Regions from separate parts of the Cohnella sp. LGH genome, predicted to be linked through region 1. Evidence: predicted binding sites of a transcription regulator. Region 1 holds the regulator's gene; each other region holds the start of a gene.

What was found. Region 1 encodes LexA, which represses DNA repair genes until DNA is damaged. Its sites were predicted from a motif close to CGAACATATGTTCG; they were not measured.
Region 2: a site for LexA is predicted at 1,502-1,515, ahead of recN (DNA repair protein RecN). Genes of this name have one in related genera too.
Region 3: a site for LexA is predicted at 2,063-2,076, ahead of J4772_RS30505 (type IA DNA topoisomerase). Genes of this name have one in related genera too.

What each region holds. Positions count from the first base shown of each region.
Region 1 covers NZ_CP072117.1:2,891,230-2,894,349, forward strand. The annotation lists gene glnA (type I glutamate--ammonia ligase) at 1-463, shown strand, start outside; gene J4772_RS12135 (hypothetical protein) at 689-1,006, opposite strand; gene lexA (transcriptional repressor LexA) at 1,270-1,893, opposite strand; gene J4772_RS12145 (LysM peptidoglycan-binding domain-containing protein) at 2,055-2,453, shown strand; gene J4772_RS12150 (DUF896 domain-containing protein) at 2,613-2,801, shown strand; gene J4772_RS12155 (hypothetical protein) at 2,924-3,120, shown strand, end outside.
Region 2 covers NZ_CP072117.1:2,530,465-2,533,584, reverse strand. The annotation lists gene recN (DNA repair protein RecN) at 1-1,426, opposite strand, end outside; gene ahrC (transcriptional regulator AhrC/ArgR) at 1,640-2,089, opposite strand; gene J4772_RS10300 (hypothetical protein) at 2,086-2,553, opposite strand; gene J4772_RS10295 (TlyA family RNA methyltransferase) at 2,746-3,120, opposite strand, start outside.
Region 3 covers NZ_CP072117.1:7,390,716-7,393,835, forward strand. The annotation lists gene J4772_RS30505 (type IA DNA topoisomerase) at 1-1,946, opposite strand, end outside; gene J4772_RS30510 (hypothetical protein) at 2,106-3,120, shown strand, end outside.

The DNA of each region.
Region 1 (3,120 bases):
AACGGTCAACTCCTATAAGCGTCTGGTTCCAGGTTACGAAGCTCCGTGCTACGTCGCTTGGTCCGCAAGCAATCGCAGCCCGATGATTCGCATTCCGGCGTCCCGCGGCCTCAGCACGCGGGTTGAAGTTCGTAATCCGGACCCGGCTGCAAACCCTTATTTGACACTTGCCGCCTTGCTGAAGGCTGGTCTTGACGGAATCAGCAGCAAGCTGCCGACGCCGCCTCCAGTAGATCGCAACATCTATGTGATGAGCGACGAGGAGCGGATCGAAGAAGGTATCCCGAGCTTGCCAATCGACCTAAAAGAAGCTCTGTCCGAGCTGTTGCGGGACGACATCATCTGCGAAGCGCTTGGCGACCACGCCCTCAGCCACTTCTACGAGCTGAAGGAAATCGAGTGGGATATGTACCGGACGCAGGTTCACCAATGGGAACGGGATCAGTATTTGACGCATTATTAATTGGGAAGATTGTTGTAATATCAGGGGTTTAGGAGATTTAAGGTTTGGGGGCAGGAAGGGGTTTAAGACGGTTATTCTATCGTCGCCCCCGAAACGCCCCTTATTTTTTATTTTTGCCAACAGCGAGATTAACAAGCCCATAATGAATAACCCGGGGGCCTAGACCCCCGGGCTATTCTATTTAAGAAATCCCGCACTGCCAGTGGCCAGGCGGGGATTTGCATATCAAAGCTTAAAGCCCGACAGTTTATCTAGGCTGGCTTTGGAATTTCCAAGTCGAGGGGCAGGACCGGCATTTTTGTTCGCCTCGTGCTCGAGGTTTCTTAGGCGATGCAATATCTCGCTTTGGTATTCCAGAATTAGGCCAATTGCAAAAAAGACGATGCCGGAAACAGCTCCGCTGATCCACCAAGCAACTGCAATGCCCCATCTGAATTCTGATACATAGCTGTCAGTTTGGTTTGCCTGAATAAACCCGGCAATAACAGCAGTCAAAAATGTAGCGATGGCCAAGCCTTTTAATATCTTATCCAACAATATCACCTGATGACTTCCCCATCGGATGGGGGATTTGCTATATTTTCATGTTCACATCATTTTACATCAAACGACTTAGTTTGACGATATGTGGAATCAAATCAAATAGCCGAGGATTCAGGCTCTTGGGCTGCATCTGTCGAGGACAGCCCGCATAAAAAAAGAACCTCAATCGCCGCTTAAATGGAGGGTGAGGTTCTTTCGTATGCGTAAGTATAGTTGTTCTCGTACTATGCGAACACTTCGAGATCGCCAATCATCACCAAGTATTAGTGAAGCGAGCGGATCAGGCCGATAACCTTGCCAAGAATGCTGACGTTGGAGAGGCGAAGCGGCTCCATGCTGGCGTTCTCCGGCTGCAGGCGAATGTGGTCGCGTTCCTTGTAGAACGTCTTGACCGTTGCTTCGTTGTCTTCCGTCATCGCTACGACGATGTCGCCGTTCACGGCGGTCGGCTGCTGGCGCACGATCACGTAATCTCCGTTATGAATGCCCGCTTCGATCATACTCTCGCCCTGGACGGACAGCATGAATACCGGCTGTTCTCCTACCATGGAGATTGGAAGCGGGTAATACTCCTCGATGTTCTCGGTGGCCGTAATGGGCACTCCCGCCGTTACTTTGCCTACAAGCGGGACTGTGCGAACGGAAGCCGAAAGTCTGTGCATCTGATCGTCTTCGTCGCCAAGAATTTCGATCGCGCGGGGTTTGGTCGGATCGCGCCGAATCAGACCTTTCTTCTCCAGGCGATCGAGGTGACCGTGCACGGTAGAGCTGGAAGCGAGTCCTACCGCTTCGCCGATCTCGCGGACGGAAGGAGGATAGCCCTTCTCACGCACTTCGGTTTTAATAAATTCAAGTATGGAATTTTGTCGGCTGGACATCTTGGTCACGCCAAAACCTCCCTATTAAAATAGCTCATGATGACAAATTATAGCACAGAACCCGAGTTCGCACAAACACTCGTTCTAGAGAACGAACGTTCCTGAAATCGTTGACATGAACATGTGTTCGTGTTACGATGTGATCAGAACAAATGTTTGGGGTGAGCGGAATGGTTCATACATGGGTTTCTACTGGAGCAATTTCTGCAACGAAGGCACACAACACGGCTCAGATGACATATAATCGCGATGTGAAGAATAAGGAAGGCTCTTTGAATTGGAGAGCGGCCAGAGGGCTGTTTGTGCTCGTGGCGTTCCTGCTTCTATTCAGCGGCTTTACGCTGATGCGCTCGTTCGCTTCTACCGGAGAGTTGGCGCCTGCCTCGAACGATGAAATCGTAATTTCCGTTGACAGCGGAGATACGTTGTGGGAGCTGGCCCGTACCTATAAGGACCCTGCGCTCGATACGCGCCAAGCAGTCCATGTTCTAATGGAGCGCAACAGGCTTTCCTCTCCTGCTTTGCAGAGCGGACAAGAGCTGATCTTTCCTGCGAATATATTGCCTTGACTTGATGATATAGAGGATACAAGAAAGATCGGCGAATCATTATGCCGGTCTTTTTTTTGATGGTTAAGCAAAGCTTGTCCAGACAAGGCATTGATTCTTGACAAGCCCTCGGCGAAAGTGGCAAAGTAGAGAAGATGCGAAAAGGGGAGTGAGACACCGATGGAGATGGAACAGTTGATTAACCGTATTAATGAATTATCCCGGAAGAGCAAGAGCGAAGGCTTAAGCGAGCAAGAGGTCGCGGAACGGGACCGTCTGCGCAAACAATATTTGTCGGTATTCAAAAGCAACTTCCGCCAAGAACTGGATCGGATCGAGGTCGTCGATCAGCCCCAGATCAAGCATTAACGATAGATATGCAGTCGGAAGAAACCGCAAGATGACGCAGAGGGAACCGCAAGCTGATGGAGGAAGTTCCGACACAACTAGAGGTTCAGGGCGTCGTCCGTAATGTGACGAGGAGGAAGGTTATGTCCCGCTCATGGGAACGAATGGTGACGAAGAACACCAAGCAGATCAACAAAAAGCGCAAAAAAGAAGGCAAACAGGGGATTGCCGCCAATGCCCCGCAGATTGACCGGTTTCAGGGACGGAACTATGTAATACCTTCTCTGTTAGTATTGTTGATTTTGTTCTATATTTTGTTGTCGCAGCCCTGGTCGGATAA
Region 2 (3,120 bases), 360 kb from region 1:
TCTCTGCAATGGCTTGCGCAGCTCTTCCGCTGACTCCAGTATCCACTTCGTCAAAAACGAGTACGGGAATTTCATCGATTCGAGCGAAAATCGCCTTGAGCGCCAGCATCACGCGCGACATTTCGCCGCCAGATGCAATCTTAGCTAGCGGTTTGGGCGGCTCGCCAGGATTCGTCGACAGGATGAACTCCGCGGTATCCGTTCCTGTGGCCGACAGCTCCGTTGCGCCAAGCTTCACTTCGAATACGGAACGTTCCATCTGCAACTCCGCCAATTCCTGCTCGATCTGCTTGGCAAGCACTCTCGCGGCGTTTCGGCGCGCCAGCGACAGCTTCTCCGCGCGCTCATACAGTTCGGCCGCCAGCTGTGCTTCCCGCTCGGTCAGCTTCTCGAGCAATTCTTCGCTATTGTCAAGCTGATCGGCTTCGGCCTGGATTTTCGCCCGATAGTTCAAAATATCCTCAATCGTCTCGCCATATTTCCTTTTTAACCCATGAATAACGTCCAGCCTCTGCTCAATCTTCGCTAAGCGCTCAGGATTGAATTCGATGCTTTCCTTATAATCGCGAAGCTGAAAAGCTGCGTCCTCCGCGCTGTAATAAGCGCTCTGAAGCTGCTCCAGCAACGGTTGGAGCACTCCGGAATCGAACTTCACGATATCCTGCAACCGGCTCAATGAACGAGAAAGAGCCACTAGCCCTTTAGTTCCGTAAAGCAGATCGTAGGCCTCCGTTGCCGATTCAGCAAGCTTCTCCGCATGAGCTAGTTTGCGCCGTTCGTCGGCAAGGGATTCATCCTCGCCCGGTTTTAACCTGGCTGCGGAGATTTCCTCCAGCTGAAATCTGTATAAATCGACCATCTGCATGCCTTGTCGGGATCTTTCCTCAAGCTCGCGCCTTTCTCTGCACACACCAATATATTGTTGATACAATTGACGATAAGCCGCCTTCTCCTCGCGGATCTCCTCTCCCGCAAACAGGTCAAGCCACTCCAGATGCTTCTCTGTCTTGAGAAGCGACTGATGCTCATGCTGACCATGAATGTTGACGAGGTGCTCGCCAGCTTCTTTCAGCATCGTCAATGTAACGCTTTGACCGTTGATTCTTGCCGTGGACTTGCCATGAGACAGCAACTCACGGCGAATGAGCAGCGTTTCTTCCCGGTTGGCCTCGATGCCCAAACGACCGAGCGTCTCCCACACGGGATGATCTGAGGGCAGATCGAATACCGCTTCGATATCCGCCTTATCGCAGCCATGGCGAATCATTTCTGCAGAGCCTCGGCCTCCCGCCGCCAATGTCAAAGCGTCGATCACGATCGATTTCCCTGCTCCGGTCTCTCCGGTAAGCACATGAAAGCCGTCATGAAAAGAAGCAGATACATTCTCAATAACGGCCAAATTGTGGATGGTTAATTCTCGCAGCATAATAAGCCCCCTTTGGACTCGACAGTCTCAATCCCCCATTGCCTCGTTTGAAACAGGGGGCTCGCGACCTCATTGCGATCATACGTTCTCATTACTCATCCAAATCATAGCACATATCCGGAAAGAAGACCAGACAAAACAAGAACATTCAAGATAATCTAACACGCATCCATCTCCGTATTAATCAAGTCGGAGATGAATGCGTGTTATTGGTCACTTCATCATATCGTTAATTCGCTCTAACACGTCTTCGCCATGGCTTTTCGTTTTGGTGATAATCAGCGTCGTGTCGTCTCCGCCGATCGTACCGATAATTTCCGGCCAATCCATGCCGTCAATCAGCGCAGAGATCGTTCCCGCCGTTCCCGGCAAGCACTTCAGCACGACGAGATTTTCGGCGGACTCCGCTCCCAAATAATGATCGAGCAGCGCTCGCTTCAGCTTCTGCGCCGGATTGTAGCGTTGGTCTTGCGGCATCGAATATTTGTATCGGCCGTCCTCCAGCGGGACTTTAATCAGCTGCATTTCCTTAATGTCGCGCGACACCGTCGCTTGGGTTACCTGCATTCCTTCCAAGCTTAGCGCTTCCACGAGTTCCTCTTGGGTTTCGATCTCTCTAGAACCGATCAACTCACGGATTTTGCGTTGACGTTGTCCTTTCATTTCTCGCCAGCCTCCACTTTAAATCGCACTGTTTTGATTTGACGCCCCTGCGGAAGCACGATAACAATGCCGTGGCAATCCGGAAACAGCAGCGCATACACGAGCAGTCTTTCACGCAGCGCGCTGGCCGTCCATTCCATCGGCTGCCTTGGCCGGTCGAGCTTCACCAGGTAATACTTGTTGTCTTTCTCGGCCAAATAATCAAAATATAGGCGGGTCGGCATAACCGACCCGTTGTCCACGGCCACTCCAAGCGGAATACGGTGCTTGCCGGACAGCACTTGAAAACCGTGCTCCTTCAGCAAGAGGACGTATTCATCCTCTTCGACGCCCCCTTTGGTCGCAAGCTTGCGCAAGCGAGCATCCGGAGGCTCGTGAAGCCAGCGATCCAACCTTCTAACGATCCACCATCCCATAACGATGGCAGCGACAAGCATGATCACCCAATCTCCGACGCTATCCATAACCGCCTCCCGACTTCCGTTACGGAGAGCCGCGCTGCCTGGACTAGTTGTATCCGTTGCATTATCTTTTCGCGATCGGAAGCCATTTTCCTCCAATATCAAGGAAAAACCCGGAGATGCGCGCCAGCCCGCGGCAAAATGCTCGGACCGTTGTTCGGCAGCTCCGGGTGCTCCGGGCGAAGGATCTTGTTTTTATGAAGGATTGCGGCGAAACGCCCGATTTGCTTCTTCTACCGTATTCGCAATTAGTTCTTCATACCGTTTATCATCCGCCGCAGCCGAAACGGTCGAAGTATCCGATTTGGCCGAATTCGGGGCAACCGCCGAGCCGAGACGCCAATAGGCGAGAAACTCGATGTTCCCTTCGCCTCCGGTTATCGGGGAATACGTCAGTCCCTGCAGCTCAAAACCGATGTCGGCTGCCGCGTTCAAAACGCCTCGAAGCACTTGCGTATGAACGGCCGGGTCGCGAATGACGCCCGACTTGCCCACATGCTCCCGCCCCGCTTCGAACTGCGGCTTGATCAGCGCAACGGTGTGTCCGTTTTTTTGCAGCAGTTCGGCCAG
Region 3 (3,120 bases), 4.4 Mb from region 1:
GCAACCGAACCGCCCGACTCTCCGCCGTCGGAGGCCTTCTTGCCGCCACGCGCCCCCTTCGCTGGAGGTTCGGGCCTGGCGAACGCATTTCTCGCGGCCGGACGCTGAACGTTAACCTTGTCGATAATTAACCTCGTAAACTTTTTCACGTTGCCCATGAATACATCGGCCGAAGCCTGTCCGCGCGCGATCTCCGTTAATCTTCGCTCCCAGTGGCCGGTCATTTCCGGCGAAGTCAGCAGCTCGACGCCCGCTCCGCGAATCAGCTCGATCGCTGTTCTTCCTTTGGGCGTAATGACGATGCGCTTGCCCTGCATATCGACATAGCCGACCTGTTTCAGCCGCTCAATCGTCGCCGCTCTCGTCGCGGGAGTGCCGAGTCCCGAATCCTTCATCGCGTCGCGCAGCTCCTCGTCCTCGATCTGCTTGCCCGCGCTTTCCATCGCCTTCAGCAGCGTTCCTTCGGTATAGGGCTTCGGAGGCTGCGTCTCCTTCTCCTTGACCTCGGCGTCCGCGCAAACGACGGGCTTCTGCGGATCGACCTCGAACGGCGCGTCCGTCTCCTGCTCCTCTTCCTCCGCAGCCCCGTCGTCCTTGTCCTTGCTTTTCTCCTTGGCGCTGCCTTTGGAGGCCGGAGCGTCTCCCGCGTAAATGATTTTCCAGCCAAGAGACAGCAGCTGCTTCACCGTCGTCTTGAACGTCTCCTTCTCGACCTCCGTCAGTACCGTATGCACCTTGTACTCCGCCGCCGGGTAGAAGTGAGACAGAAATCTTTTGACGATCAGGTCGTACAGCTTGCGCTCGTCCGGACTGAGCCCTTGCGGCTTTCTCATCGTCGGCATAATCGCGTGGTGGTCCTCGACCTTGGCCGGATTGCACACGTTCTTGTTGTTCGCATGAACAAACCGTTTGTTCGCGCCGTTCACGAATTCCCCGTAATCCGGAGAATTCCGCATCGCATCCAAAATCTTGTGCATCTCCGGAATGTTCTCTGCATTCACATAGTTCGAGTTTGTACGCGGGTAAGAGATGACTTTGTGCTTCTCGTAAAGCGCCTGCGCGACGTCGAGCGTCTTTTTCGCGGAGAAACTGAACTTGCCGTTCGCCTCCCGCTGCAGCAGCGTCAGGTCATACAGCTTGAAGGGATACTCCTTCGTATCCTTGACCTCGTAGCTCGCAATCGCTCCCGTTTTGCCCCGCACTTTGTCGGCAATGGCCTTCGCCTTCTCGGGATCGGTCAGCCTGTCGCCCTGCCAATTGCCTTTATAAGCGATACCTCCGTCCTGCTCAAACATGCCCGTAATCTCGTAAAACTTCAGGGAATCAAAAGACTCGATCTGCTTCTGCCGGTCGTAGATCAGCGCCAGCACCGGCGTCTGCACCCGCCCGACGGACAGCAGCTCGTTGTGCTTCGTCGTGAACGCGCGCGAGCCGTTCATTCCGATCAACCAGTCCGCCTCGCTCCGCGCGCGGGCCGCTTGGGTCAAGTTGGCGTACTCTGTGTTGTCCTTCAACTGGTCGAAGCCCTTGCGAATCGTCTCCGCCGTCAGGTCGGAAATCCACAGCCGCTTTACCGGATGCCGCAAACCAAGATGCCTGACGATCAAGGAGAAAATGTGCTGCCCTTCCCGCCCGGCATCGCATGCGTTGACCAGATCGCCGCTGCGCGCCGCCAAATCCGCGATCACCTGCAGTTGATCCTTTGTCCGAGGGTTCGGCAGCAGCTTAAAATCGTCCGGGATAATTGGCAGATCGCCAAATCTCCATTTCTTGTATTTCTCGTCGTAGAGATCAGGCTCGGCCAATCCGATCAGATGACCGATCGCCCAGGTAATAATATAGTTTTCGCCCTCCAGATAGGAGCGCTTGTTTTGCGCTTTCGGCTCGATTACGGCCGCAATATTGCGGCCCATATCGGGTTTCTCCGCGATGACCAACGTCTTCAACACGGCTTCGTCCTCTCCGTTAGCAATTCGCGCAACCGCTGCGCGGATTGATCAATATAGACCGATTATATCACAGGTTTTGAGCCGCTTCGCGAAAATGAACCTGCCGACCTCCTCGAACGTTTGTTACATAACAAAGTAAAAAGGATTGATTTTCCTATGATCGACTTGAAGTGGAAACGGCTCGGAGCGGCTGCCCTGCTTGGCGCTCTGTTAATTGCAGGAGCATGCGACTCGCGCGAAGAAAACGGGACGTTAACGGCGGATACGGAAACCGGGTTAGCCTCAGCCGAGGCGGAAACTGCGGTGGCGGTTGGGGCGTCTACGTCTACTTCCGAACCGGTATCGCCCGATGTATCGGTTGAAACGAACAAGCCAGGAGAAGCGAAGCTCCCTCTACCCGAGCGGCTGCGGGCCGAGTTGGACAATGAGCCCCTCCCGGAAGAGCAATTCGCCGATTGGCTTCGGTCGCGGGCCGAGCAATACAATCCGGGCGATTATCCGGTTAACGTAATCCGGGCCGATCTCGACGGGGACGGCTTCAAACGCGAATGGGCGACCGTCGTCTACGAGAGTCGACTAGTCGAGAACGTCGAGTCCCGCTACGCCTACGGAATTGTCGCGGCTTTACAGGACGGTAAATACGAATGGCATAGCTTCGTTTTCCCCGAGGAGGACTACGGACGGGCTTCGATTCTGGATACAGGCGATTTGAACGGAGACGGCAAGCCGGAGATCGTCTGGGCTTCGCTGGGAATCGGGGCGCATACGTCTACCTTTACCTATACGGTATCCGGCTGGGACGAAGGGAAGCTCGTTACCCGTCCGGGAGCCGTGATCGTTCCAAGCGTGTCCGAAGCCGGCATCCGCGACGGCAAGCTGAGCATCTCCGGAGGACTGATCGATTCCGTGGGAGCCGGACCTTGGCAAAGAGAGTACGCCGATACGTATACGATTGCGGACGGCGCCCTCAAGCGTGAAAGCCGGGTTTTCTCCGAAGCTCCGACCCCCTATCATCGGCTGTTGGACGGCTTGTGGGCGGAAGCGGACGGCGATATGGAGAGAGCTCTCAGTCATTATGAAGCGGCGGCTTCCATGAAGGCGAAGAGCTATCGGGACTTTGCTTTTATTTTCAACCGAGAGTGGGTCGAAGGCGGGAAGATGGAGGACGAGG